One region of the Serratia liquefaciens ATCC 27592 genome, then DNA from elsewhere that is predicted to be linked to it. Evidence: predicted binding sites of a transcription regulator. Region 1 holds the regulator's gene; each other region holds the start of a gene.
The links. Region 1 encodes PhoB, which activates phosphate uptake and scavenging genes when phosphate is short. Its sites were predicted from a motif close to CTGTCATAAAACTGNCNNAT; they were not measured.

Region 1 (7,370 bases):
CAGCGGCAGGTGATTGGTCCAATCCGGCAGCACTTGCTGGAAGGCGGACGCTTTCACCGCGTCAAGGATACCAAACAACAGGCTGACTAACATCACCGGCGCGATAATACGCGGCGCGCTGTTCCACCAACGCAGGGTGAAGCTCAGCACCACCAGCACGATGCACGGCGGGTAAATCGCGGTCAGCACCGGAATGGAGATTTGGATCAGATGGCTCAGGCCCAGGTTGGACACCACCATCGAGAACAGCCCCAGAATAAACACCAGCGTCTTGTAGGAGAACGGCAGATATTGGGCAAAGAACTCTGCGCAAGCGCAGGTCAGGCCAACCGCAGTCACCATACAGGCGATGAAAATCAGCGCCGCCAGGAAGAAGCTGCCCAGCCCACCGAAGGTGTTTTGCACGTAAGCATGCAGGATCACCGCGCCGTTGGTCGCGTCGGGTACCAACACGCCGCTGCCGGAGCCCAGTTTAAACAGGCTCAGATAAACCAGCGTCAGGCCCACACCGGCAATCAGCCCGGCCAGAATGGTGTAACGCGTCAGCAAACCGGCATCTTTGACGCCGCGGGAACGCGCAGCATTAACGATGACGATGCCGAATACCAGTGCGCCCAGCGTATCCATGGTCAGATAGCCGTTGACGAAGCCGGAAGAGAAAGGAACGTTCTGATAAATGTCGGTCGCCGGGATAGGCGTACCTGCCGGCCAAACCAGCGCGGCGATGCCGAGCGCGCCCAGCGCAACAATTTTCAACGGTGCCAGCACGTGACCCACGGTATCAAGCAGGCGGCCCGGATACAGCGAGATGCCGATCACCAACGCGAAGTACACCAGGCTGTAAATAAACAGCGGCATGGCGCCATCACCGGTCAGCGGTGCAATGCCCACTTCAAAGGAGACGGTCGCGGTACGCGGCGTGGCGAACAGCGGGCCTACGGCCAGATAGCAGACGGTAGCCAGCAGCAGACCGGCGCGACGGCCAATCGGCGAGCTCAGGGCGTCAATGCCGCCACCGACGCGCGCCAGGGCGATCACGGTCATCACCGGCAGACCGACGGCGGTGATCAGAAAGCCGATAGCTGCGGTCCAGACGTGTTCACCGGACTGTAAACCGACCATCGGCGGGAAAATGATATTCCCGGCGCCGACGAATAAGGCAAAGGTCATAAAACCCAATGCGATAATATCTTTTGACGTTAAACGATGACTCATACGATGTCGTGTTGCCTGTTCAAATGAAAAAAAATGCCCGATATGGAGGTAGCGTTAAGCCCCATCCGGTTGCCGGCTTGCCATTTCATCGCGAGACCAATAAGAGCAGAAAACGCATAACGTCCGGCGTTTTGTCCTTATTCGAAAGTGACCACTCATGATGATGGGCAGAGTTTTAGGAGTTATAAATGGAGGTTTAGTCCGACAACGGAGGCTAAGTTAAACGTTTATAGCGTTGAAAGGCAAGTCGCATGACAAAAAGCAGAGCTATCGACCAGATTATCTTTCGACACCAGTCGATCATAGGGGCTATCAATAAATATACAATACATGATTTGTATCATTTTTGAGCAACGCATTCACAAAACGTGAAGAAGATGCCTCATGACCGCGCGAAACCGCCAATAAACCACCAGTTTACGCGCGGTCTGAACCGATTTTTTGCCCTACCAAACCTGCTCGGCAATATTCACCACGCTTTGCAGCTTATTCCACTGCTGCTGCTCACTCAGGCTGTTGCCCTCTTCAGTCGAAGCGAAACCGCACTGGGTGCTGAGGCAAAGCTGTCGACGATCGACAAACTGCGCCGCCTCTTCAAGTCTTTGTTTCACCTGCTCGGGGTTTTCCAGTTCCCCGTTTTTGGTGGTAATCAGGCCCAGCACCACCTGCTGTTTGCCCGGCTTGATAAAACGCAGCGGCTCGAAACCACCGGAACGCTCATTGTCGTATTCCAGGAAGAAAGCGTCGATATTCACCTGACCAAACAGGATCTCCGCCACAGGTTCATAGCCGCCCTCGGAGATCCAGGTGGAGCGGAAATTACCGCGGCAAACGTGCAACCCGATGATCAGATCCTCCGGCTTGTCGGCGATCGCCGCATTCAGCACATCCGCGTAAATGCGCGCCAGAAGATCCGGATCCTCTCCACGCTCGCGGATCTGTCGCCGTTGATCGTCAGAGCACAGGTAGGCCCACACGGTGTCATCCAGTTGCAGATAGCGGCAACCGGCATCATAAAACGCCTTGATCGCCTCGCGGTAGGTCTGCGCCAGATCGTCAAAATAGGCGTTCAGATCCGGATAAACCTGGCTGTCGATGGCCTTACGCCCACCGCGAAAGTGCAGCACGCTCGGGCTTGGAATGGTCATCTTCGGCACCGCATCACCGGCGATGGCCTTCAGAAAACGAAAGTCCTCCAGCATCGGATGCTGCAGGTTGAAGCCCAATTTGCCGACCACCTTGATACTGCGCGCCCGCGTCTGTACGCCGTTAAACTGGATCCCCTGCTCCGCGTCATAACCTTCCACGCCGTCCAGCCCTTCCAAAAAGTCGAAGTGCCACCACGCTCGACGAAACTCTCCATCCGTCACGACCGCCAAACCGAGATCTTTCTGTTTTGCCACCGCCAGACGGATCTGTTGGTCTTCAACCTCCCGTAACTGAAGGGCATCAATCTCGCCCTGCAGAAACTGTTGGCGAGCGGTTTTCAGCGCCGCAGGGCGTAACAGACTGCCGACAACGTCAGCGTGAAAGGCAGAATTGCAATCGCACATAATATGACTCCCGCTAGCCGGCAAAAGCTCGGGCCTTTGCCTCAGTGATTTACAGTGTGAACTATTACGCCGGGTTATTAAATAGACTTCCAGACGTCTAGATGACTTGTAATCAGCATGCTGTCACGTCGACTGACGGGCGGCAACGGAAGAATTTTCACAGGGGATGAAAGAAATTCATGTTGGGCACCCAAGGTGCCCAGAGGCAGGCTTATTGCAGGCCCAGCGCCAGGCGGGTTTTCTGCAGAGTCTGAGGCGGCAGTGGCAGATAGCCGTCGTGATTGACCAGATTTTGCCCGGTGTCCGACAGCACGCGATCGAGAAATGCCGCCGTCAGCGGCTCCAGCGGCTGGTTGGGCGCTTTATTAATGTAAATATACAGATAGCGCGACAACGGATAGCTGCCGTTACGCACGTTGGCGTCATTTGGCGTCACATAGTTTTGGCCGGTCTCCGCTAACGGCAACAGCCGTACGCCGCTGGCGCGAAAACCGATGCTGGCATAGCCGATACTGTTCAGCGAACCGGCCACCGCCTGCACGACTGAAGCCGAGCCCGGCAGCTCATTGACGCGCGGCATAAAATCGCCGCCGCACAGCGCACGCAGTTTGAAATAGCCGTAGGTGCCGGAGGCCGAATTACGTCCAAAACGTTGCAGCGCACGCTGTTGCCAATCACCGGCCAGCCCCAGTTCCCCCCACCTCGTCAGAGGCTGGCTCTCGCCACAGCGCAGAGTCGCGGAGAAAATTCGGTCGAGCTGCTGCAGATTTAGACCGCGCAGCGGATTGTCCTGATGCACCAGCACCACCAGCGCATCGACCGCGACCGGTACCGCCAACGGCGCATAACCGTAACGATGCTCGAATGCAGAGACTTCCGCGGCCTTCATCGGGCGACTCATCGGGCCAAGCTGCGCTGCACCAGCCGCCAATGCGGTTGGCGCCGTGGAGGAACCGGCGGCCTGGATTTGCAGATTAACGTTGGGATAATGCTGGCTGAAGTCCTGCGCCCACAGCGCCATCAGGTTCGCCAGCGTATCGGAGCCGACGCTAGACAGGTTGCCGGACAGCATGCCATCCGGCTGTGCCAGCGCGCCTCGGCTTGCCAACAGCGCCAGGCAAAGCAACAGCCCTCGGGTGATTCGGATCATGCCAGCCTCTCGCGTTAATTTTTCACCGCATTCTCTGACAAAGCTGCGGGAACAATCAACCGGTTAGGCAAGGTAAAGATAAATCGGGTGCCGATGCCCTGCTCGCTAAGGATCTCCAGCCGCGCATCGTGGTGACTGAGCGCATGCTTGACGATCGCCAACCCCAGCCCACTGCCGCCGGTCTGGCGTGAACGAGCTTTGTCAACGCGGTAGAAGCGTTCGGTCAAACGGGGAATATGTTCGGCCGCGATACCCGGCCCATTATCACTGACCTGAAACTGCGCGCCGCTTGGCGTCTGCTGCCAGCTGACCTCAATATTGGTGCCTTTCGGCGTATGATTGACGGCGTTATACACCAGATTCGACACCGCACTGCGAAGTTGGTCATCGTTACCGAACACTTTCAACTGCTCATTCACCCGGAAGGTGATTTCGTGGTTGCCGCCGCTCAGCGATTGCGCCTCACGTTGTAACACCCGCAACATCAGGGGGATATCAACCCGCTCGTTCATTTCAACGTTAGGCGCCGCCTCGATGCGCGACAGCGTCAGCAGTTGCTTGACCAGTCCGTCCATGCGGCGAGTCTGCTCCTGCATGGTGCCCAACGCCTTACCGCGCAGCGAACCATCCAGCTCTTCGTCGCTCATCATTTCCAGGTAACCCTGCAATACCGTCAGCGGCGTGCGCAGCTCGTGGCTGACGTTAGCGAAGAAGTTGCGCCGAGCCCCTTCCAGTTGACGCATCTGGGTCACATCGCGGGCTACCATCAATAATTGCCCTTCGGAGTAGGGCATCACACGAAACTCGACGTAATGCTCGTTATTCAGTTGCAGCGTCAAAGGGCGGGAGAACTCCTGCTGTTGCAGATAGTGACTGAACTCCGGATAACGCAACAGGTTGAGAATGTGCTGGCCATTGTCTTCCGGCCAGCGGAAACCCAGCAAATGCTGCGCCAGCCCGTTGCACCAAAAGATATTGCCTTCGACGGTAGTCATCACTACCGCATCGGGCAGCGATTCCGCTCCGCTACGGAAGCGTTTGATCAACAGCGCCAGCTCACGGCGCCGACGACGGTTCCGTTGCTGCATCTGATACAAGCCGTAAAACAGCGGTTCCCAGCTCCAGCGGCCAGGCGGCGGCGTCATGCTGCGGTCAACCCACAGCCAGTGGGAAAGTTTGAGTTGATTGTAGAAATTCCATACCAACGCCGCCAGCACGGAGGCCAGCAGCAGCCAGGGCAGATAACCGAAAATCAGCCCCAACAGTAAGGCAGGCAGGCAGAAAAGGGCCAGCTCCAGGGCCAGCCTCTTCCAGGATAGACGTTCTAACACGGCATATTCTCCAGCGCGGCGCGATCAGTAGCGCGTTGAGAATCGGTAGCCGGTGCCCCGAACGGTTTGAACCATTTTGTCATGACCACTGGTCTCTAACGCCTTACGGAGCCGACGGATGTGCACGTCAACGGTGCGGTCTTCCACATAAACGTTAGTGCCCCAGACGTGATTAAGCAACTGCTCACGGCTATAAACACGTTCAGGATGGGTCATAAAGAAGTGCAACAGCTTGAACTCGGTCGGCCCCATATCCAGCGCTTGTTCGTTAGCCATCACGCGGTGTGAGGAAGGGTCCAGGCTCAGCCCTTGCATTTCAATCACTTCTTCCACCGCCATCGGTGAAATACGGCGCATTACCGCCTTGATGCGCGCCACCAGTTCCTTCGGTGAGAAGGGTTTGGTGATGTAATCATCCGCCCCGACTTCCAGGCCGCGCACCCGGTCTTCTTCTTCACCGCGCGCGGTCAACATCATCACCGGAATATCGCGGGTCAGCGCTTCACGTTTCATATGTTTAATAAACTGAATGCCGGATCCCCCGGGTAACATCCAGTCGAGCAACACTAAATCAGGGAACGGCTCAGACAGGCGCGTCACGGCGCTGTCATAATCCTCAGCTTCCAACGGTTGGTAACCATTCTGTTCCAACACAAAGCACACCATCTCACGGATCGGCGCTTCGTCTTCCACCACCAGTATGCGTCTTGCCATCGTCAATCCTGCCAATGTGTTAGCGATCACAGTTGATTGCGGGCGCCATTATGCGTCAGTTTTGTGACACTTTTATGAAAAAAGCGGGCTGTTATAGGCAGTAAGCATAGCGATTATTTCCAACGTCAAAGAAAAATCATTCAGTTGTCATAATGATTGCGTCACGACAGCCGCCGCAACGCCCTTTATAATCACCGCCATTACCCTATCGCCCCGGGAGTGTCATGCGCCTGATCCACACCTCTGACTGGCATCTTGGCCAGTACTTTTTCACCAAAAGCCGCGCCGCCGAGCATCAGGCCTTTCTGCGCTGGCTGATCGAACAGATCGAACAACACCAGGTGGACGCGCTGATCGTCGCCGGGGATCTGTTCGATACCGGCTCGCCGCCAAGCTACGCCCGCGAGCTGTATAACCGCTTCGTGGTGGAACTGCAGCGTACCGGCTGCCAGTTGGTGGTGTTGGGCGGCAATCACGACTCCGTGGCCACCTTAAATGAATCGCGTGAATTACTTTCCTGCCTGAATACCACCGTGATCGCCAATGCGCAGAGCGAAATCGAACAACAGGTGCTGGTGCTGAATCAACGCGACGGCCAACCGGGTGCGGTATTGTGCGCCATTCCTTTTCTGCGCCCGCGCGATCTGCTCACCAGCCGCGCCGGTGAGTCCGGGGTGCAAAAACAGCAGGCGCTGCAAGAGTCTATCGCCGACCACTATCACACCCTGTACCAGGCCGCCTGTGCGCGCCGTGATGCGCTGGGCTTGCCGCTGCCCATCGTCGCTACCGGCCATCTGACCACCGTCGGCGTCACCACGTCCGACTCGGTGCGCGACATCTATATTGGTACGCTGGACGCCTTCCCCGCACAAGCGTTCCCGCCGGCCGATTACATCGCGCTGGGGCATATTCATCGCGCGCAAAACGTCGCCAAATCTGAACATATTCGCTACAGCGGCTCCCCTATCCCGCTCAGTTTTGACGAGTTGGGCAAGGCCAAAAGCGTGTTTATGGTGGATTTCGCGGCGGGTGCCCTGCAGCAAGTCAGCGCGTTGGAGATCCCAAGCTTCCAACCAATGCAGCTCATTAAGGGAGATTTGGCGCAGATCGAGCAACAATTACGGCTGTTCGCCGATTATCAGGGTGAATTACCGGTATGGCTGGATATCGAAGTGGCGACCCAGGATTACCTTAGCGACATTCAGCGTCGCATTCAGCTGCTGGCCGATCAACTACCAGTAGAGGTCGTGCTGCTGCGCCGCAGTAAGGAGCAGCGTCGCCAGGCCATTGAACAGCAAGACAAAGAAACGCTCAACGAACTGAGCGTCACCGAGGTCTTTGAGCGGCGGCTGGCGCAGGAACCCGAGATGGCCGAAGCGCGCAAACAGCGAATGAGTCAGATGTTCC
Region 2 (7,370 bases), 560 kb from region 1:
CAGCGGAGCCCACTGTTTAATCTGGTTAGGGTCTTCTGAGTACTCCATACCACGGAACAGGGTGCTGTGTTGCAGTGCGGCATAGCGTTTGCGCAGGAAGTTGACGTTGTCGTCACCCCAGACAAAGCTCATGTGCGGCACACTGTTAATAAAGGATTTTGGATCTTTCAGGACGTTATTTTTCACCTGATAAGACCAGAATTGACGCGAGATTTCAAAAGACTCGTTAACCACCACGGCTTTGCTGATGTCGATGGTGCCGTCTTTTTTTTCCGGGGTATAGTTCATTTCAGCGAAGGCGGAGTGACCGGTACCGGCGTTGTTCCAGCCGTTGGAGCTTTCTTCAGCCACGCCGTTCATGCGCTCATACATGTCGATGGACCAGTTTGGCTCCAGCTCATGCAGGTAGGTCCCCAGCGTGGCGCTCATGATGCCACCGCCGATCAGTACCACATCAACGGACTTATTCTCTTCCGCCGTCGCCTGTTGCGTAACGCCAAACAGGTTCAGACAGAAGATCAGGACGAGTAATTTTCTCATTGAATCAAATCTCTTGTGTGTAAATTCTACTCATTGCAGGTGAAAGAATTTATCGGGAGTTACCCTGGAAATAAGTAAAACTAACCCGCCCGGCTAAGCCGAGTGACAGTGATAATGTCTTTTTGTTAATCGTTTTCTTAACGAAAAGTGGATTATTACAGGCTGTCTGGGGACAGGTTGTTCAACTCTGGTTACTGCGGGGATATTATTGTTTGCAATATTGTTAAAAACTACTTTTGTAACTAAAAAAAGCCTATTAAAGGCAGGAATCATTCATTTATTATTTTTATTTAAATATAACCGCTAAATTAATAAGGTCTAATTGCCGCTGATTTAAACGATATGCCATTATCACACAATATTTATGGAATAATGGCAAATAGCAGCAGGTAACAAAATGAAAATGGCCGCCGGGCATTTCAGTGCGGCCAAGATGCTGGTTGACGCTTAGCGGCGGGCCTTCATTGCTGCCGACGGCCACTCTTCTTTCAGCAGTGCATAAATCAGTTCATCACCCCATTGGCCATTGAAACGATCGTTTTGTCGCAGGTGCGCCTCTTTGCGCATCCCCAGACGTTCGACGACCCCGATAGACCCCTGATTGGCAGCATCGAGCCGGGCAAAAATGCGGTGGCAGCCCACTTGGTTAAACCCCCGATCCAACACCGCTTGCACGGCTTCGCTGGCATAACCTTTACCGGCATAAACCGGGCTGAAGATATAACCGATCTCGGCTTGTAATGCTGCGCGGTTAGCCAGTTTCAACAACACTTCACCGATCAACTCTCCGCTGTCCTTTAGGGTGACGGCGCAATAAAAAATATCGCCGTCCTGACAGAAGCGCGAAGCTATCGCCTGAGCAAGCTGATCGGCCAGTTGCGCGTTGTCCGGGGTGGGGGCATACAGATAACGATAGACCTCCGGCAAACGGTGGTAAGTCGAGTAGGCTTCGAGATCGTCGGGCGTGAAGCGGCGCAGTTGCAGGCGTTCGGTGTCGAAGGGCAGGGTAATCAAATGCAAGAGCTCATCCTTATTGTCGGGTGGGATCACATTGGTTTGTTTACGGACAGGGCAGAACATTTTTGCGAGGAATACAGGTCCCACAATATAGCAGTAGCCTGGAGGTTTCAAACGGCGAAAACCCTGTTCATCGCCGGCGTGAGCAACGATGAACAGGGTTTAATTAATCAGCGGACGGGGTCGTTAGCTTACTTGATCGCCATGGCGTCACGCATGGTATAGAACAAATCTGTCTGATCGGTCAGCCCGACGACGTTGGCGGCATGCGGGCCGTAGGCGGCAACACGCAGCTGGGTGCCGGTGTGGCCCTGCGAATCCTCTTCCGAGTTGCCGTAGCTGATGGTCATCGGCGCGCCATCTTTGGTGGTCAGCATTTGCGTCAGGCCCGGCGCTTTGGCGTCGGCGGCGATAATCTGGCTGGAGTGAGCATGGTCAGCGGTGACGATCACCAGAGTGTTGCCGTCGGCACGGGCGAATTCCAATGCTTTCTGCACGGCTTCATCCAGATCGACAGTTTCCCCGAACTGGCCGCACGGGTTGGCGGCATGATCCTGTTTGTCGATCGATGCGCCTTCGACCTGCAGGAAGAATCCGTTTTTATTGGTTTTCAGCAGGTCGATGGCTTTCTCGGTCATAACCGCCAGCGTCGGGATATCCGCCGTACGTGCCGGGTTGTTCTGACAGGTCACCGCCGGTTGGTCGAGATTACCGTGATAGCTGGCCTTCGGCCCCTGCCAGCGTACCGGCATATTGCCGGCGGCAAACAGCCCCAGCAGCGGCTTTTGCTGATTGGCGACGTTAACGGCGTTCAGGGCATCGAGGTTTTCCACCCACTGATAACCTAATGCAGTTGCCTGCTCTTTCAGTGATTTTCCCTGCCATTCGCCGCTTTTGGCTAACTGATTAAAGGATTTTGCTCCGCCGCCTAAGGTGACGTCGGCGCGGGCTTTGAGTAACTGTTCACTGATCGAACCGCGGCCGCCATTTTCCAGCGCGTTGGTTGCGCATTTTTCACTGGTCTCTTCCGGGCCGTAACATTTACGCGAGGTGACGTGGGAAATCTGCGCCGCAGGTGTGGCGTCTTGCAACTCTGCGGTGGAAACGTTGCCGGTGGCTTTACCCGCCGCTTTGGCAATTTCCAATAGGGTCGGTTGGTCTTTGCCATTAACGTCAACGCCCAGCGCGCCGTTATAGGTTTTGACGCCGGTGGACCAGGCAGTCGCCGAGGCGGCGGAGTCAGTGACGTAATCCGGCTTGTGGGTTTTCTTGTCCAGCGAATAATGGGTGTATTGGCCGGTTAACGGCAGGGCATCGATGCCTTTAAAATAGCCGCCTGCGCCTTCGGCATAGTTGCGTGCCGAAGTGATTTCCGAATCGCCCATGCCGTCGCCAATCAGCAAAATCACATTCTTGACCGTTTTATCAGACAACGAAGCTTTCAATGCCGCGGTTTGATCGCCACTCAGGCGACGTGCTCCGCCGGGTTCAACGATATTGCCGCGAGCCGCACGCTCGGAAAGTCCGGCAGCGTTGGCCGGCGTCTCATCGGCGAAGGCGCTTGAGCATAATAAGGCGGATAACACGGCACTGGCGATCAGGGAAACTGGCTGCAACATCGGGGAAAGCTCCTTGTCGTAATATAAAAACATAAATACCCGGTCGCCTTTCAAGCTACAGCGTGGTTACCAGCACTCGCTAACCCCAAGTTACTTACTGGAGTAAGCGCCTGGGGATGAGCGAGCAGGATGCCTGACTGTGGCTTAAAAATCATAGGGGTATAACACGAACTTGTTAGGCAGGGAGGGTAATGCAGGGGTGTGACACTTTTATGACGACAAAGAAGACGCAAAAGGGATAGCCGGGCGGCTATCCCAGGCAAGCCATTATTCGCTGCGGGCGGGAATGTTGACGCCGCGTTGCACCGCCGGTCGTGCCAGACCGCGCTCCAGCCATTGCCCTACGCGTGGGAAACTGTCGAAATCGACTATCTCGCGGGCTTCGTAGAAGCCGATCAGATTACGCACCCAGCCCAACAGTGAAATGTCGGCAATGGTGTAATCCTGGCCCATGATCCAGTCGCGGCCTTCAAGCCGGCTTTCCAGTACGCCCAGCAGGCGTTTCGACTCATTCTTATAACGCTCAAGCGGGCGCTTATCTTCGTATTCACGACCGGCGAAACGGTGGAAGAAGCCGAGCTGACCGAACATGGGGCCAACGGCCGCCATTTGGAAAAATACCCACTGAATGGTTTCATAACGCAGAGCCGGATCCTGCGGCAGGAACTTGCCACTTTTTTCCGCCAGATACAGCAGAATGGCGCCGGATTCGAACAGGGGTAATGGCTTGCCGCCAGGGCCATCGGGATCGATGATTGCCGGGATCTTGCCGTTCGGGTTCAGCGACAAAAACTCGGGCGTCCAGGTCTCGTTTTTGCCGATGTCGATCAGGTGCGCTTCATACGGCAGGCCGATCTCCTCCAGCATGATAGAAACTTTTACCCCGTTCGGCGTGGGCAGCGAATAGAGCTGCAGCCGCTCCGGATGCTGCGCCGGCCACAGTTTGGTGATTGGGAATTGGGTTTGATCGAGCATGGGAGTCCTCGGGTTGACGGTTTGCTTATTGAGTATTGCACCAAAACTAACCTGTTGTGAGGTTAAACAGTGAGGTCAAAATGTGCTTTAAGCGCTTTTTTCCCGCTGGCGGTGAGCTGCAGTTCACGACTCTCCAACTGGCGTTTTATCCAGCCACGACGAATAAATGCGGTAAGCATCGCCGCACCTAATGCACCACCCAGATGGGCCTTGCGCTCGCTCCAGTCCAGGCAACCGCAGGCGAAGCGTCTTCGTGAGGGCGCAGGGGAACAGTCGACGCCCAACCGAGTGAGTGCAGCGTGGCCGGCCTCGCTTAACCGATAGTCTTCCTCACCTTCTAACCAGGTTAGCTGATGCAGGCGTTGGTGCAGTTTTACCGCCACTTCACCGGCCAGATGGTCATAACAGGTTCGGGCGAATTGCAATGACGTCGGAGTAGTGCTTTTCACCACGGGCTTTTCGACGCCGGCCAGTGCCATTAGCGTTTCCAGCGCGGCGGCGACTTCCGGCCCCGCCAGACGGAAATAGCGGTAACGCCCTTGCTTGACGCAGGCGATCAGTCGCTGTTCCTGCAGGCGTGCCAGATGGCCGCTGGCCGTTGAGGCGGCAACGTCCACCGCGGCGCTGAGTTCGGTGGCGGTATAAGCGCGACCATCCATCAGCAGGCACAGCATGCGCGCCCGGGTGCGGTCGGCAATGGCACCGCTCAGTGCCGCCAGACGATCTTCAATATCGATGTTATTCATACTTCGAGATTAGGCGAAGTATGGCTGTGCGTCCACCGTTAGGATGGGTTCACACCGGCCAAACCTACTGGAGAACAACATGGCAACCTGCCCTTATTCCCGCGCCATTGCTGCCGTCACGGCCGATGATCCGCGGGCCAATTATATGCAATTGGAACCCATGCAGTTTCAGCCGCAAAAGCAAAGTTGGCTCGCCGTTTCGCCTTTAGCCGTGCGGGAGGTTTTGCACAATATTGACTTTGGCGTTCGGCCCACAGATGAACCTATCCCGGCAGCCTTGCTGGGTACACCGGCGCAATCCATCTTTGGCAATTTGGTGCGTATGCGAGATGGCGACGAGCATGTCAGGCTTAAAAAGGCCATCGTGCAAACTTTAGCGGCTTTTGACTCATCTCTAGTCCAACAAACCGCGAGGGCTGTGGCGCAAGAATTGATGCCTGCAATAGCGAATGCGAGGCAGATCACCCGTTTTAATTATGCTCTGCCAGTGTGTGTTATCGCGGCACTTTTGGGCATCCCCGCCAAGGAATGGACTGAGCTGGTTGACGAGATACTGGACTTTTCCCGCTGTATAGCGCCTGGCGGCAGTGCGCCTCAGGTGGCGCTCGGGATCCGGGCGGTAGAATCTATTTCGGCACGTCTCACAAACTGTTGTGGTCCACTATGGCAGGAATTGCAGCAGGTATCTGCACAACTCGGCATTGAAGATCGGGTCGTGGTGGCCAATGCCATCGGTTTGATGCTCCAGGCCTGCGAAAGCACCGCCGGTTTGATCGGTCAGACGTTATTGCTGATGGGCGACAACACGGAAAGTGTGCCACAACGCATTGAACAGATACTGACTGAAATGCCCTCGATCCAAAATACTCGCCGCTTTGCCCGGCAGGATACCCAGGTCGCCGGCTGCCAGGTGTTGGCCGGACAAAGCGTATTGGTTTTGCTGTGTGCAGGAGACGAAAGTTTTGCTTTCGGCGAAGGTGCGCATCGCTGCCCGGGGGCTGACTGGGCGAAAATTATCGCACAGTGTGGCATTCAGCATTTATTGGCATTGGGCGTTGATGTTCAAACGTTGAACAACGTTCGCTGGCGGTTTTCGCAAAATGCGCGCGTACCCGAATTTTTCTCTGACAGGAGCGCCCTATGATTGCCGTTATTTTTGAGCTGCAGGCCGCTGACGGCCAGCGTGAGACCTATCTTGATTTGGCCGCCGATCTGAAGCCGCTACTGGCAGAAATTGACGGTTTTATTTCCATTGAGCGTTTTCAAAGCCTGGCCGATCCGCAGCGGCTGCTGTCATTGTCCTTTTGGCGTGATGAGGCGGCGGTACAGCAGTGGCGAAATGTCGAGCAGCACCGAGCCGCACAGAAACGGGGCCGCCATGGCGTGCTGGCACAGTATCGCCTGCGGGTGGCTGAGGTGGTGCGGGACTATGGTCTGGATCAGCGAGAACAGACCCCTCATGACAGCCGCGGCTATCACGCGGGGTAAAGTGCGCGGCCATTATCAGTTATGACTCTGTGAGGCACAGCGTTGTTGACAATATGTGGGGATTTGCCTTATTGATAAGGTATGAGCATAAACAAGGTTTCATTCGCGCAGATTATTATCACCATTCTCGGAGTGGTGGGATAGCGCGTCTGTGTCATGCTAAAACCCGCCGGTAAGGCGGGTCATCTTTTCCTCCTGCCGGTACTCACCTTCAGGAGAACGCCATGAATAATTCCTCCCACGCCGTTTTACATTTGATGTGCGGCAAAGCCGGTTCCGGCAAATCAACCCTGGCAAATCGACTGGCGCAGCAGCCCCATACGCTGCTGATCGTTGAAGATAGCTGGTTGGCAACGTTATATGACCAGCAGATGAAAACCCTACAGGACTACGTTCGTTATTCCGCCAACCTGCGGCAGGTGTTGAGCGAGCATTTGGTGCAACTGCTGCGGCATGGTCTGTCGGTGGTGCTGGATTTTCCGATGAATACGCCGGATCGGCGCTTATGGGCCAGACAAGTGGCGGAGGAGGCCGGTGTAGCGCACTGCCTGCATTTTCTGGACGTCAGCAATGCGCAGTGCAAGAGCAGAATAAAACACAGAAATGAGCAAGGTGAACATCCCTTTGTGCTCAGTGAAGAGACCTTCGATCTGCTCACGCAATATTTTGTCGCCCCTACCGAAGAAGAACGCCTGAGCCTTATCAGATATGGTGAATAGATGGGGTGAAGCGCAGAGACTGCGGAGAAAAGCACCCAATGCCGGCGACGCTATCGCCGGCATCGTCAGGATCAGAAAGGCTTGGTCGGCAGGTATTTACCGTCCAGGGTGATCACTGCGCGTTCGCCACCTTCCGGATCCGGCACTTTCTTGATGTCCAGTTTGAAGTTAATCGCACTGATAATGCCGTCGCCAAACTGCTCATGCACCAGCGCTTTCAGCGTGGAGCCGTAAATTTGCACCATTTCATAAAAGCGATAAATGGT
Region 3 (7,370 bases), 780 kb from region 1:
CGTATGGTAGGCCACCCGCAATGGCGTACGCTTCAGCGGCAGGCTGCGCCCCTGATTGAGCAGGCGGTACAGATAGCGCGTCGCCAGCTCCACCCGTTCACGCACCGCCGAGGTATCCACCTCCAGCAAATGCGGGTATTCGTCACGCAGCGTAAAAGTACAGCTCGATGAAGTGGCCACAACAGGGATGCCGCGCTCCAACACCGCCTCATGCAGCGATTCGGCATTCACCTTGGCCTGTTTCTTGGCCTGGGCGATAAAGCCGTTGGCAATCAGCGGCACACCGCAGCATTTTTCGCGCTTAAGCAGCTGCACGCCGATATCCATCGCATTGAAGACTTTGATCAGATCCTTACCCAGCTGCGGGTGGTTGTAATTAACGAAGCAGCCGTGGAAAAAAGCCACCTGCTCGGCGTAACGCTGTTGGGCCTGCGCTTGCTGGCGGTACCAGCGGCGGAAGGTGCCGAACGAGTATTTGGGCAGTTCGCGACGGTGATCAATTTTCAACGCCTTGTCCAGCAGCGCGCGCACCGGCTTCAACCCGGTGGCAGCGTTGACGATCGGCGCAAACGGCGTCGACAGCGAGCCCATGATATCGGTATGACTGAGGATGGCGTCGCGCAGCGTCGGCTTGCTCTGGGCAAAGTCGGCACGCGCCCGCTGAATGATATCGCCAATTTTGACGTCGGACGGGCAGGCTACCTCACAGCGTTTGCAGTTGGTGCAATACTTCAGCGCTTCGTCGTACAGCGCCGGATCTTTTAACCGTAGGCGTTCGCCGTCCGGCCCAGCCTGCTTAGGCCCGGGATAAAGCGGATTGACCTTGGCCACCGGGCAATAGGTGGTGCAGACGGTGCACTTGATGCAGTTCTCAAAACTGTTGTCTTTGTGCAGGCTCATGGTTGCTCCTCCTGTGCCGCAATCTGTTGCGCGACATGCAATGCTCCCACCAACGAAACACCTGCACCGCAGCCCTGCTGCAGCGGATCGTAGCCGCCGGTCACCGCCCCTATGGCATACAGGTTACTCAAAGGCTCTCCCTGCCTTAGGGCACGCAGCTGGTTATCGGTGCGTACCCCAAACTGCAAATAGGGTTGCGGAGCAAACAGCTCGCGACAACTCCAGTCTGCACGCTCCGCCTTACTGTCGACATCCAGTCCAAATACCGGTTCACGTATGCCGTCGAAGTCCGCCACCAGCCCATTACTGAAAAAACTGCCGCTGGCCAGCACCACCTGCTGCGCCACCAACGGAATGTCGGTGTGGTTACGGGTATAAACACCGGTGACTCGCCCGGCTTCAATATCCGCCCGCAGCACGCTGTCCCCCGGCATAAAAACGCCGCCCAATTGCTGTAATCGCGAGCGCAGCGCCTGGTGCAACCTCATCCCGAGCACTGAAGGCGGCAGCGTCGGCAGCAGGCGAATCGGTTTGCCGACCGCCGCCTGCAGCGCCGCCAATGGCGCGTCATCCTCCAGCCCCAGACAGGCCGGCAAGAATATCGCCTCGGCGTCCGCAGCCAACCGCCGAAGCTCGTCCGCCATTGGCGTCAGGTTTTCCGGCAGATCCAGTACCCTGGCGATATTTACCGCTCGGAACTCACTGGGGTTATTGCGCAGCCGGTCCAGCGCCGGCAAGTGCATATCTGCCACCTCAGCCCGAACGCCCAGGGACTGCGTCAGGGAACTGGCGGCCAACTGTGGCTGAAAATCCAAAAAGCCTTCAATGCCGATCACCGCAATGTGCCGCCACGGCAGTTCACCGCCTAACGGCGTAACGGGGATAGCCTGCGGGCTGAGCCAGGTCGCCCGGCGCGTGCCCAGCGGCGTGATGCGCAGATGATTGCGTTCGCTGTCACCCTGCAGAGCAAGCCCACAGCGCTGTAGCAGCGATGCAGCTTCACCCGACAGCGCCGCCACCCGCTCGGCACCGATCAACGCATAGGGATGCCGGGGTGCCTGTGTTGCCAGTGCGGACAGCGCCGCCAATGGCTCTGTCACCGGGGTGCCGTCGGGCAGTTGCGCCAGCAGATCAAGCGAGCCGGATGAAAAATAGAGTGCACTCTGGCCAGAACTGACCACCGCACAGCGCTTGCCCTGTTCCGCCAGGCGGATGGCGCAGGTCATACCCGCCAGGCCACCGCCAATCACCACTACGTCAAATCGCATCATCGGCCTCCTGTTCCCCCCGGGCATCGAGCCCGCACAATCCCTGGTAAACCCAACTGGTAAATTCACTTTCGCGCAGCGCATCGCCCCAGGCGATAGGCCGGACGCCTTTCCAACGCTCGTTGAGGAAATGCGATAGCTGGTCGATCGACTGCTGCGGGGTGGTGACGTTAAAGCGTGTCAGCAGCCCCGCGGCACGGCAGGCGCAAAGCTCCCCCTGGCAGGTGCCCATGCCAACGCGGGTACGACGACGCAAATCGACCAGGTTATTGACGGTGAGAGAGTTAACCGCATAACGCACCTCGCCGGCGGTCACCGCTTCGCATTCGCACACCAGGCTGTTGTCCAACCGATCCCCCGCCGGTACGCGGTTTGCACGGTCGCCGTGGCGATAAACCGCCGAGCCACGAATACTGGCAGGCAAAGACACCACGCTACGCACCGTTTCTTCCGCCGACTGACGAGAACCCGGCAACGCCTCCTGTGCGGTAGTGCAGGGGCTGTCTACCCGAAGCTTTTCGCACACTTTATCGGTCGCCCACTGCGCCATCAGCCGGTAGGTCATCAGCTTGCCGCCGGTGATGGTGATAAAGCCTTCCAGACCGTCGCGGCTGGCATGATCGAGCAGCACGATGCCACGGCTGACGTTGCGACCGCTAGGGTCGTCGTCACTGGCTACCAAAGGCCGAACGCCGGCATAAGCACGCAGAATTCGGGTTTGCGCCAATTCAGGTGCCAGCAGCGCGCCCTCGCGGATTAAAATGTCCACTTCCTGCGGGGTCACCAGCATGTTGTCGATCTGATCATAATCAATGTGGGTGGAGGTGGTGCCAATCAGCGAGATGGTGTCACCCGGCACCAGAATGTCGGCGTCCGCCGGCTTGCGGCAGCGGTTGATCACCATGTTGTTGATGCGATGACCCAGGATCAGCAAAGCGCCCTTGGCCGGGAACATGCGAATTCGCAGATCGGCATATTCTGCAATCTGCTGACCCCAGATACCGGCGGCGTTGACCACCACTTCGGCGTGAATATCGTAACGGCGCGACGATTGGTGGTCGAAAACACGCACTCCGGTAACGCGATCGCCCGTGCGTAATAAACCGACCACCTGGTGATAAGTGAGGATCTGCGCGCCGTGCTCACGGGCATCGAGCATATTGGCGGCGGTCAAACGGAAAGGATCGACAGTGCCGTCCGGCACGCGCACGGCACCGATGAGCGCCGGATTAGCCGCCGGCTCCAGCCGCAACGCCAACTGCGGATCAATAGCTTCAGCGTTGATACCGGCGCTGTGGCAGGAGACAATAAACTGCTGTTGATAAGCCAGTGAATCCTGCGGCAGGGTGATAAACAGCCCGTCGGTTCGCTCGATGCAGTGGTGCGCAATGCGTTTGAGGATGCGGTTCTCTTCTATGCATTCGCGCGCCGATTCGCCGTCGGTTACCGCATAACGCGCACCGCTGTGCAGCAGGCCGTGGTTGCGTCCGGTCGCACCGGTGGCGATATCATGACGCTCCAGCAGTATGCAACGCAGGCCGCGGCGTGCGCAGTCACGAGCAATGCCCGCGCCGGTCGCGCCGCCGCCAATGATGATCACATCCGTTTCGTTTTCTGCTGAATGGCTGCTCATGACGCTCCCTCTGGATCCGTGGTTATTGCCCTATTGGGCCACAGTCATTGGGGTCTTTGTTTGATAAGGAACAATAACGAACTTAAAACGAAAGTAAAATGTCCACAAAAAACCACGAATGTGATCACAATCACGATTTTTAGGCGTTTTTCTATTTCATAACGTTAACGAATCGCTCAAAATCCGCCGGTGTTTCATAAAAGTGTAACATTTGCGCCATTCATCACAGCGACACCAGGCGGTTTTGACTAGGATGACGCTCGTTATGGAACAAAAAAACACCACATTCGATATCCGCTCAATCATCAAATGAACGTAAAAGATCATATTGATGTGATAACTAGATAAAGCCATCGGAGGCGCTCATGTTGAGTATTTTTAAGCCGGCAGCACACATTTCACGTGTGCCGGTCGACAAAGTCGACCCGCTGTACCGTAAATTGCGCTGGCAAATATTTATGGGGATTTTCTTCGGTTATGCCGCCTACTACCTGGTGCGCAAGAACTTCACCCTGGCCATGCCTTACCTGATTGACCAGGGCTTCAGCCGCGGTGACCTCGGTTTCGCGCTGTCCGGTATTTCCATCGCCTACGGTTTCTCAAAATTTATCATGGGGTCGGTTTCTGACCGCTCCAACCCTCGCGTGTTCCTGCCCGCCGGCCTGATTTTGGCTGCTGCGGTCATGCTGTTTATGGGCTTCGTTCCATGGGCGACATCGAGCATCGCGGTCATGTTCGTGCTGCTGTTCCTGTGCGGTTGGTTCCAGGGCATGGGCTGGCCGCCTTGTGGCCGTACCATGGTGCACTGGTGGTCGCAGAAAGAGCGTGGCGGTATCGTTTCGGTCTGGAACTGCGCCCATAACGTGGGTGGCGGTCTGCCACCGCTGCTGTTCTTGCTGGGTATGGCCTGGTTCAACGACTGGCACGCGGCGCTGTACATGCCGGCCTTCGGTGCCATTCTGGTAGCCCTGATCGCCTTTGCCCTGATGCGCGACACCCCGCAATCCTGCGGCCTGCCGCCGATTGAAGAATACAAAAACGATTATCCGGACGACTACACCGACAAAGCGGAAGAAGAGCTGACGGCCAAGCAGATCTTCATGCAGTACATCCTGCCGAACAAACTGCTGTGGTACATCGCCGTAGCTAACGTGTTCGTTTATCTGCTGCGTTACGGCATTCTGGACTGGTCACCGACCTACCTGAAAGAAGTGAAACACTTCGCGCTGGACAAGTCTTCCTGGGCTTACTTCCTGTACGAGTATGCCGGTATTCCGGGCACCCTGCTGTGCGGCTGGATGTCGGACAAGGTGTTCAAGGGTAACCGCGGCGCTACCGGCGTGTTCTTCATGACGCTGGTGACCATTGCCACCGTCGTTTACTGGCTGAACCCGGTCGGTAATCCTGGCATCGATATGGCCTGTATGATCACCATCGGCTTCCTGATTTACGGCCCGGTCATGCTGATCGGCCTGCACGCACTGGAACTGGCACCGAAGAAAGCCGCCGGCACCGCCGCAGGCTTCACCGGTCTGTTCGGTTACCTGGGCGGCTCTGTTGCAGCCAGCGCCATCGTCGGCTACACCGTTGACTACTTCGGTTGGGACGGCGGCTTTATGGTGATGATTGGCGGTAGCATCGGCGCGGTAGTGCTGCTGTTGCTGACCATGATGAGCGAGAAAAAACACCACGCGGAAATCGCTGCCAACAAACGCGGTTAAGCGTCATACAACTTTCGCATTATTTAAAGGCCGCCTTGCGGCCTTAATCTGACGACAAACACCCGAAAAATGGGATTTTCGGGCGTTTGGAGCAGCTCACAAGACATAATCCTTTGTTTTTATTAGTCCCCAGATCATAACGTTTAACTGCAAAGGACTTTGTCAGCAGTCTTAGGCCGGTTAATCACCGGCCTTTTTACTACCCCTGCACCTACAACATGGAGAACAACAATATGCGGACTCAAGTCAAAGCCCTGCTGGCAGGGATTATCCTGGCCACCTCAATGGTCAGCGCCGCACAAGCCGCCGACAAGGTGGTGATCGCCCACCGTGGCGCCAGCGGTTATCTGCCGGAACACACGCTGCCGGCGAAGGCCATGGCCTACGCGCAGGGCGCGGATTTCCTCGAACAAGATCTGGTGATGACCAAGGACAACGAGCTGGTGGTGTTGCATGACCACTACCTCGATCGCGTCACCGACGTAGCAGAGCGTTTCCCGGACCGCGCGCGCAAAGACGGCCGTTATTACGCCATCGACTTTACGCTGCCTGAAATCAAGTCGCTGAAGTTCACCGAAGGTTTTGAGATCGAAAATGGCAAGAAGGTGCAGGGCTACCCGGGTCGTTTCCCGATGGGTAAATCCGACTTCCGCGTCCATACCTTCCAGGAAGAGATCGAATTTGTGCAGGGGTTGAATCATTCAACCGGCAAAAATATCGGTATTTACCCGGAAATCAAAGCGCCGTGGTTCCATAAGCAAGAAGGGAAAGACATTTCCAGCAAGGTGCTGGCGGTTCTGAAACAGTACGGCTACACCGGCAAGGGCGATAACGTTTATCTGCAATGCTTCGATGCCAACGAGCTGAAGCGGATTAAAACCGAGCTGGAACCGAAAATGGGCATGGATCTGAAGCTGATCCAACTGATCGCCTATAACAAGTGGCAGGAAACCTATGAGCAGAAAGCCGACGGCAAATGGGTGGAATACGACTATGACTGGATGTTCAAACCGGGCGCGATGAAGCAAATCGCCCAGTATGCCGACGGCATCGGACCGGACTACCACATGCTGGTGGTGGCGGAAAAATCCAAGCCGGGCAAGGTGGTGCTGACCGACATGGTGAAAGAAGCGCATGCCAACAAGTTGGCGGTGCACCCATTCACCATCCGCGCCGATGCGCTGCCAGACTACGTGACCGACGTGAATCAGCTGTATGACGTGATTTACAACCAGGCGGGCGTGGACGGCGTGTTCACCGACTTCCCTGACAAGGGCGTGCAATTCCTGCAAAAGCAGGGCCAGCACAAGTAATACCAATCAGGGCGCCGCAAGGCGCCCTGTTCATATCAACCCAGGAACATTTTCCGCAGGTAATGTGGCACCGCGTCGTCGACGTTTGAGCCAATGACTTCCAGCTCAGGCAGTTTATCTTTCAAACGCTGATGCGCGTCGCGCATGATGCAGCCTTTACCGGCCATCGACAGCATTTCCAGATCGTTCATGCCGTCGCCGAAGGCGATGCACTCTTTCAACGTATAACCGATGATCTTGGCCACTTCTTCCAGCGCATGCCCTTTTGACACGCCACCCGCCATCACTTCCAGACAGGTTGGGAACGAGAAGCTGACGTTAACCCGATCGCCCCAGCGTGCATTGATGGCATCTTCCAGCGGCAGCAGCTTTTCGTGATCGTCGCAGGTGAAGTACACCTTGCACACGCCGTCGGTTTCCAACAGGCCCGGTTCGAACAACTGATACTGGAAAATGGATTCCTGGAAAAACTCTTTCTGTTCAGGGCTTTCGCGGTTGATGTACCAGTCGTCGTTGCGGTAGACGTTGGTGGTGA
Region 4 (7,370 bases), 1.0 Mb from region 1:
CTTTCCAGCAGCGCTACGCTATTTTGCATATCCATAGTCGTCACGTTAGCGTCCCTCACTCTTTGCCAGGCGCATCACCATCAGCTTCGACAGCGCCAGCACGATAAAGGTGATAACAAACAGAATCAGCCCCAACTCCATCAACGCGGCGGTGTGCACGCCCGACTCCGCTTCGGCGAATTCGTTGGCCAGTGCAGAGGTGATGCTGTTGCCCGGCATATACAGTGAAGCGCTGTCGAGCTGGTAGGTGTTACCGATGATGAAGGTCACCGCCATGGTTTCCCCCAGCGCACGGCCCAAGCCGAGCATTACACCGCCAATTACGCCATTCTTGGTAAACGGCAATACGATGCGCCAAATCACTTCCCAGGTGGTGCAGCCGATGCCATAGGCCGACTCTTTCATCATCACCGGGGTTTGTTCGAACACGTCGCGCATTACGGCGGCGATATAAGGAATAATCATAATCGCCAGGATCACCCCGGCAGCCAGAATACCGATACCGAACGCCGGGCCAGAGAACAGCTCACCGACAATCGGAATGCCTGACAGCACGTCGCCGACCGGGGTCTGGAAATATTCGGCAAACAGCGGGGCGAACACGAACAGGCCCCACATGCCATAAACGATACTCGGGATCGCCGCCAGCAATTCAATGGCGATACCCAGCGGGCGCCTCAGCCAGTTTGGTGCCAGCTCGGTCAGGAACAGCGCAATGCCGAAGCTGACGGGTACGGCGATAATCAATGCGATCAGCGAGGTGACGACGGTGCCGTAGATCGGTACCAGGGCGCCGAACTGCTCAGCAGGCGCGTCCCATTCTTTGGTCCACAGGAAGGAGAAACCGAATTTCTGTATGCTCGGCCAGGAGGCGAAGATCAGCGAAACAATAATGCCGCCCAGCAACAATAGGGTAATCAGCGCCGCCAGTTTAACCAGCGCGCTGAAGATGACGTCACCATTTTTACTCGGTGCTTTAATGGTCGGCTTGTACTCAGCCATAGATCACTCTCTGTGTTAACCCTGGCAGGCCCAACCTGAATTGAGCCCTGAAAAACTGAGTGGGGCGCGCCGAATCACGCGCCCCTGCGTTGTTAGTACAGCGCTTTACCGGAACTGTCTTTTACGTTGGTTTTCCATGCTGCACGCACCTGCTCGATAACTTCGTTCGGCAGCGTGGCGTAATCCAGGTCGTTAGCCTGCTTGGCGCCGGTTTTGTACGCCCAGTCAAAGAACTTCAGAACTTCGGTGCCCTGAGCCGGGTTTTTCTGCTCTTTGTGCACCAGGATGAAGGTGGTGGAGGTGATTGGCCAGGCGTTGTCACCTTTCTGGTTAGTCAGGTCCTGGGCGAAGGTTTTGCTCCAGTCAACGCCTTTAGCGGCGGCGCTGAAGCTCTCTTCTGTTGGGCTAACCGCTTTGCCGTCGGCCGAAATCAGCTTGGTGTAGGCCAGGTTGTTTTGTTTGGCATACGCGTATTCAACGTAACCGATGGAGCCTGGCAGACGCTGTACGAATGCGGCGATGCCGTCATTGCCCTTGCCGCCCAGGCCGGTTGGCCAGTTAACGGTAGAACCTGCACCGATTTTCTCTTTCCACTGCGCGTTAGCTTTAGACAAATAGCTGGTGAACACGAAAGAGGTGCCTGAACCGTCCGCGCGACGAACAACCGCAATGTTCTGATCCGGCAGCTTGACGCCTGGGTTCAGCTTGGTGATCGCCGGGTCGTTCCATTTTTTCACGTTGCCCAGGTAGATATCACCCAGGGTTTTCCCATCCAGGGTCAGCTCACCGGATTTGATGCCCGGGATGTTAACGGCCAGCACCACGCCACCGATCACGGTAGGGAACTGGAACAGGCCATCGGCCGCCAGCTTGTCATCACTCAAAGGTGCATCGGAGGCACCAAAGTCAACGGTATTGGCGACGATTTGCTTCACGCCACCAGAAGAGCCGATGCCCTGATAGTTAACTTTGTTGCCGGTTTCTTTCTGATAAGAATCTGCCCACTTGGCATAAACCGGAGCGGGGAATGTCGCACCTGCACCGGTCAGGCTAGCAGCAGCGAACGCGGACACGGCGGTCAGGGAGAAAGTCGCTGCCACAATACTGGCGACGGTGGTACGCATCAGTTTCATAATCCCTCCTAATGGGATATTCAAAAATCGACTTTGAGTCGTTTTCATCAGAGTAAGTATTGCTGCAGGAGGGAAAATAGGACAGTTTGGTGACAGTAAAATGTACGAAATATGACAGTTATATTACAGTGAGAGCACAGATATGATTACTCTATAAAAATCAAACCATTAAACATAAAACCACTCAGTAATTAATCAATAAAAAAACCCTTTCCAACGCCGCTATCCGTTTGAATATGACAACTTTTATCTCCGCTGTAGCACTCTTGTCATATTTGATCCCGTTATGAAAAAAGCCGGCACAGTGGCCGGCTTTTAGAGATTAACAGCAGCGGATTACTCTACGGTGACAGACTTAGCCAGGTTACGCGGCTGGTCAACATCGGTGCCTTTGATCAACGCCACATGGTAAGACAGCAGCTGCAACGGCACGGTGTAGAAGATAGGGGCCACGATTTCTTCTACGTGCGGCAATGGAATGATGGTCATCCCTTCGCTGCTGACGAAACCGGCATCCTGATCGGCGAACACATACAGCTGGCCGCCACGCGCGCGAACTTCTTCGATGTTGGATTTCAGTTTTTCCAACAGTTCGTTGTTCGGCGCCACCACGATCACCGGCATATCGGCATCGATCAACGCCAGTGGGCCGTGCTTCAATTCACCGGCCGCATAGGCTTCCGCGTGAATGTAGGAGATCTCTTTCAGCTTCAGCGCACCTTCCATGGCAATCGGATACTGATCGCCACGGCCGAGGAACAGCGCGTGATGCTTGTCGGAGAACCCCTCCGCCAGCGCTTCAATGCTTTTGTCCAGCGACAGCATCTGTTCGATACGCGCCGGCAACGCCTGCAGGCCGTGTACGATTACATGCTCAACGCTTTCCGCCATGCCTTTCAGACGGCCCAAACGTGCCACCAGCATCAACAACACCGCCAACTGGGTGGTGAAGGCCTTGGTAGAGGCCACGCCAATTTCGGTCCCGGCCTTGGTCATCAGCGCCAAATCGGATTCACGCACCAGCGAAGAACCGGCCACGTTACACACCGCCAACGAACCGAGGTAGCCCAATTCCTTCGACAGACGCAGCGCCGCCAGGGTATCGGCGGTTTCGCCGGACTGCGACAGCGTGATGATCAGGCTGCCCGGACGCACGGCAGATTTGCGGTAACGGAATTCAGACGCGATCTCGACGTCGCAAGGCACACCGGCCAGAGATTCGAACCAATAGCGAGCAACCATGCCAGAGTGGTATGACGTACCGCAGGCAATGATCTGCACATGCTGCACCTTCGCCAGCAGCTCATCGGCGCGCGGTCCCAGCTCGCTCAGGTTGATTTGGCCATGGCTGAAACGCCCTTCCAGGGTGTTTTTCAGCGCCAGCGGCTGTTCGTAAATCTCTTTTTGCATGTAATGGCGGTAAGCGCCTTTATCACCGGCGTCGTATTGCACTTGAGATTCAATCTCAGGGCGTTCAACGGCGTTACCCTGTTTGTCGAAAATGTTGACGGTGCGGCGGGTCATTTCCACCACGTCGCCTTCTTCCAGGAAGATAAAGCGACGGGTCACCGGCAGCAGCGCCAGTTGGTCGGATGCCAAGAAGTTTTCACCCACGCCGCGGCCGATCACCAGCGGGCTGCCGGAACGCGCTGCCACCAGTACGCTCGGGTCGCGGCTATCCATTACCACGGTGCCGTAGGCGCCACGCAGCTGTGGGATCACGCGCTGCACCACTTCCAGCAAGCTGCCGCCCTGGCGCTGTTCCCAATGCACCAGGTGAGCAATCACCTCGGTATCGGTCTCGGAGCTGAAGTGATAGCCCCGTTCGATCAGCAATTCACGCAGCGGTTCGTGGTTTTCGATGATGCCGTTATGCACCACGGTAATGTAATCAGAAACATGCGGGTGCGCATTCGCTTCGGTAGGTTCACCGTGCGTTGCCCAGCGGGTGTGAGCAATACCGGTGCCGCCGTGCAAGGGATGTTGTTCCGCGGCTTCGGCCAGTTTATTGACCTTGCCCACGCGGCGTAAACGGTTCACGTTGCCTTCCGCATCCACCACTGCCAAACCGGCTGAGTCATAGCCACGGTACTCAAGGCGGCGTAAACCTTCCAACAGGATCTCTGCAATATCACGTTGCGCTACTGCGCCTACAATTCCACACATCAGTTGTATTCCTAATTAAACGCCTTTCGGGGCGCTTTCGATGTCTTGACCTGATTTTGCCGGTTTTTACCGTGCGTCCCCGAGCCTGTAGAGAATGGGGATTATTATGTTTTGTATTGGGCTCGTCCGCGGAGCCCAACGCAAAACACAATGCTTATTTCTTTTTCACCGGACGCTGCCAACCCTGGATGTGCACCTGCTTAACGCGGCTCAGCACCAGTTCGTCCTCGCCGATATCACGGGTAACCGTAGTACCAGCGGCGATGGTAGAGCCTTTGCCGACGGAGACCGGTGCCACCAGTTGGGTATCGGAACCAACAAACACGCCGTCGCCAATAATGGTTTTATGCTTGTTGGCGCCATCATAGTTACAGGTGATAGTACCGGCGCCGATATTCACATCGTCACCAATCTCGGCATCGCCCAGGTAGCTCAGATGGCCCGCCTTGGAACCTTTGCCCAAGCGTGCTTTTTTCATTTCGACGAAGTTGCCGACATGGGCGCCCACCGCCAGCTCTGCGCCCGGACGAAGACGGGCGAATGGCCCCACGGTGCATTCCGCTGCCAGCACCGCATCTTCCAATACGCTATACGGGCTGATCTCGCAGTCGTCGCCAATTACGCAGTTTTTCAGCACGCAGCCAGCACCGATTTTTACGCGGTCGCCCAGCTTGACCGAACCTTCAATAATCACGTTGGCATCAATAGAGATGTCGCGACCGTGCACAAGTTCCCCGCGCAGATCAAAACGCGCCGGATCCAACAGCATTACGCCGGCCAGCAGCAACTTTTCAGATTGTTCTGCCTGATAAATGCGCTCAAGTCGCGACAGCTGCAGGCGGTTATTCACGCCTTCCACTTCACTCAGGCGAGATGGATGGACCGCCTCAATTTTCTTGCCGTCGGCATGTGCCAACGCGATGATATCGGTGATATAGAACTCACCCTGCGCGTTGTCGTTGTTCAGCATCCCCAGCCAGCGCTTCAGATCGCGCCCGTTGGCCACCAGGATGCCGGTATTGATTTCATTGATCTGACGCTGGGCTTCGCTGGCATCCTTGTGCTCAACAATTCCCACCACCGTATCCTTCTCGCGCACGATACGACCGTAACCGCTCGGATCAGCCAGTTTTACGGTCAGCAGACCAATACCGCCCTGTGGCTTCGCCGCCAGCAGGCGCTGCAGGGTATCGACAGAGATCAGCGGAACGTCACCGTACAGCATCAGCACGTCTTCATCATCGGCAAAATGCGGTGCAGCCTGCTGCATGGCGTGGCCAGTCCCCAACTGCTCGGCCTGCAGCACCCAGTTCAGCGCACTGTCGGTCAGGGTCTTTTTCAGCAACTCACCGCCGTGGCCGTAGACCAAATGGACGTTTTTCGCGCCCAGTTTCATCGCGGCATCAATGACGTGCTGCACCATCGGCTTACCGGCCAATGGATGTAACACCTTGGGAAGATCGGAATACATGCGTGTTCCCTTGCCCGCGGCGAGGATCACCACACTCATTGCGCTGTTCGACATAAGCAACCTGATAACTCCATTTTGATAGACGAAAGTAGAACTCTTTAGTGACGATATTACTACATATTTCTCTTCACGAACCCGGCGCAGGCCATGGGGCACTAGGCGCGCCGCAGTTAACATTCAGATAACCCCAGTCTGGCTGGAACTGTCGGCGATCGGAGACATTTTTAGCCTCTCTCGAGGGTTATACATCACAATGCCCACTGGGTTGAAACGCTTATTTTAAAGCAAAAAAAAAGCGACCAAATAGGCCGCTTTCTTAATTTTGGTTGCGTTATGCACGCGCCAAAATGTTACATCGCTCTTCTGGTGAGCTCGATAACGCGCAGTTTTGCGATCGCTTTCGCCAGTTCCGCAGATGCCTGAGCATAGTCGACATCGCCATGAGAGCTACGGATGTGCTCTTCAGCTTTACGCTTAGCTTCCAGCGCTCTCGCTTCGTCGAGGTCCGTTCCACGGATGGCAGTGTCTGCCAACACGGTGACCACGCTCGGCTGTACCTCAAGGATACCGCCGGACAGGTAGATGAACTCTTCTTCACCGTGCTGTTTAACAATACGCACCATGCCAGGCTTGATGGCAGTCAGCAGCGGCGCATGGCCAGGGAAAATCCCCAGTTCGCCTTCGCTACCTGTCACCTGGATCTTTTGCACCAGGCCGGAAAACATATGTTTTTCCGCGCTGACTACATCCAGATGGTAAGTCATAGCCATATCACCCTCCTCTCAAGGCGTTACAGTTTCTTGGCTTTTTCCACTGCTTCTTCAATGGCGCCAACCATGTAGAACGCTTGTTCAGGCAGGTGGTCATAGTCGCCGTCCATAATGCCTTTGAAACCACGAATGGTGTCTTTCAGCGATACGAACTTGCCCGGAGAACCGGTGAAGACTTCTGCCACGAAGAACGGCTGAGACAGGAAGCGTTGGATTTTACGCGCACGGGATACGACCAGTTTGTCATCTTCTGACAGCTCGTCCATACCCAGGATTGCGATGATATCTTTCAGTTCCTGGTAGCGTTGCAGAATAGACTGCACGCCACGCGCTACATCGTAGTGCTCCTGGCCAACTACCAGCGGATCCAGCTGACGGCTGGTGGAATCCAGCGGGTCAACGGCCGGGTAGATACCCAGAGAAGCGATATTACGGCTCAGTACCACGGTTGCATCCAAGTGAGCAAAGGTGGTGGCTGGTGACGGGTCAGTCAAGTCATCCGCAGGAACGTAAACGGCCTGTACGGAAGTGATAGAACCGGTCTTGGTAGAGGTGATACGTTCTTGCAGAACGCCCATCTCTTCCGCCAGCGTTGGCTGATAACCTACCGCAGATGGCATACGGCCCAGAAGTGCGGACACTTCGGTACCGGCCAGGGTATAACGGTAAATGTTATCAACGAACAGCAGAACGTCGCGGCCTTCGTCACGGAATTTCTCCGCCATGGTCAGACCGGTCAGAGCAACGCGCAGACGGTTACCCGGTGGCTCGTTCATCTGGCCGTAAACCAGGGATACTTTGTCCAGTACGTTGGAGTCGTTCATTTCG

Region 2: the regulator PhoB is predicted to act here: its motif matches at 3,376-3,395, upstream of phoA (alkaline phosphatase).
Region 3: the regulator PhoB is predicted to act here: its motif matches at 3,993-4,012, upstream of glpT (glycerol-3-phosphate transporter).
Region 4: the regulator PhoB is predicted to act here: its motif matches at 2,212-2,231, upstream of pstS (phosphate ABC transporter substrate-binding protein PstS).

The regions. Positions count from the first base shown of each region.
Region 1 is NC_021741.1:962,547-969,916, reverse strand. It holds gene brnQ (branched-chain amino acid transport system II carrier protein) at 1-1,215, opposite strand, end outside; gene M495_RS04450 (cobalamin-independent methionine synthase II family protein) at 1,662-2,768, opposite strand; gene M495_RS04445 (PstS family phosphate ABC transporter substrate-binding protein) at 2,980-3,918, opposite strand; gene phoR (phosphate regulon sensor histidine kinase PhoR) at 3,933-5,249, opposite strand; gene phoB (phosphate response regulator transcription factor PhoB) at 5,274-5,963, opposite strand; gene sbcD (exonuclease subunit SbcD) at 6,188-7,370, shown strand, end outside.
Region 2 is NC_021741.1:1,519,558-1,526,927, forward strand. It holds gene M495_RS07120 (malate:quinone oxidoreductase) at 1-540, opposite strand, end outside; gene M495_RS07125 (GNAT family N-acetyltransferase) at 988-1,560, opposite strand; gene phoA (alkaline phosphatase) at 1,749-3,176, opposite strand; gene M495_RS07140 (glutathione S-transferase N-terminal domain-containing protein) at 3,444-4,151, opposite strand; gene M495_RS07145 (ArsR/SmtB family transcription factor) at 4,214-4,897, opposite strand; gene M495_RS07150 (cytochrome P450 family protein) at 4,977-6,041, shown strand; gene M495_RS07155 (antibiotic biosynthesis monooxygenase family protein) at 6,038-6,385, shown strand; gene M495_RS07160 (AAA family ATPase) at 6,610-7,104, shown strand; gene cynS (cyanase) at 7,176-7,370, opposite strand, start outside.
Region 3 is NC_021741.1:185,974-193,343, reverse strand. It holds gene glpC (anaerobic glycerol-3-phosphate dehydrogenase subunit GlpC) at 1-900, opposite strand, end outside; gene glpB (glycerol-3-phosphate dehydrogenase subunit GlpB) at 897-2,168, opposite strand; gene glpA (anaerobic glycerol-3-phosphate dehydrogenase subunit A) at 2,158-3,801, opposite strand; gene glpT (glycerol-3-phosphate transporter) at 4,167-5,522, shown strand; gene glpQ (glycerophosphodiester phosphodiesterase) at 5,756-6,835, shown strand; gene yigL (sugar/pyridoxal phosphate phosphatase YigL) at 6,871-7,370, opposite strand, start outside.
Region 4 is NC_021741.1:5,197,266-5,204,635, reverse strand. It holds gene pstA (phosphate ABC transporter permease PstA) at 1-44, opposite strand, end outside; gene pstC (phosphate ABC transporter permease PstC) at 46-1,002, opposite strand; gene pstS (phosphate ABC transporter substrate-binding protein PstS) at 1,095-2,135, opposite strand; gene glmS (glutamine--fructose-6-phosphate transaminase (isomerizing)) at 2,472-4,301, opposite strand; gene glmU (bifunctional UDP-N-acetylglucosamine diphosphorylase/glucosamine-1-phosphate N-acetyltransferase GlmU) at 4,456-5,826, opposite strand; gene M495_RS24185 (F0F1 ATP synthase subunit epsilon) at 6,123-6,542, opposite strand; gene atpD (F0F1 ATP synthase subunit beta) at 6,563-7,370, opposite strand, start outside.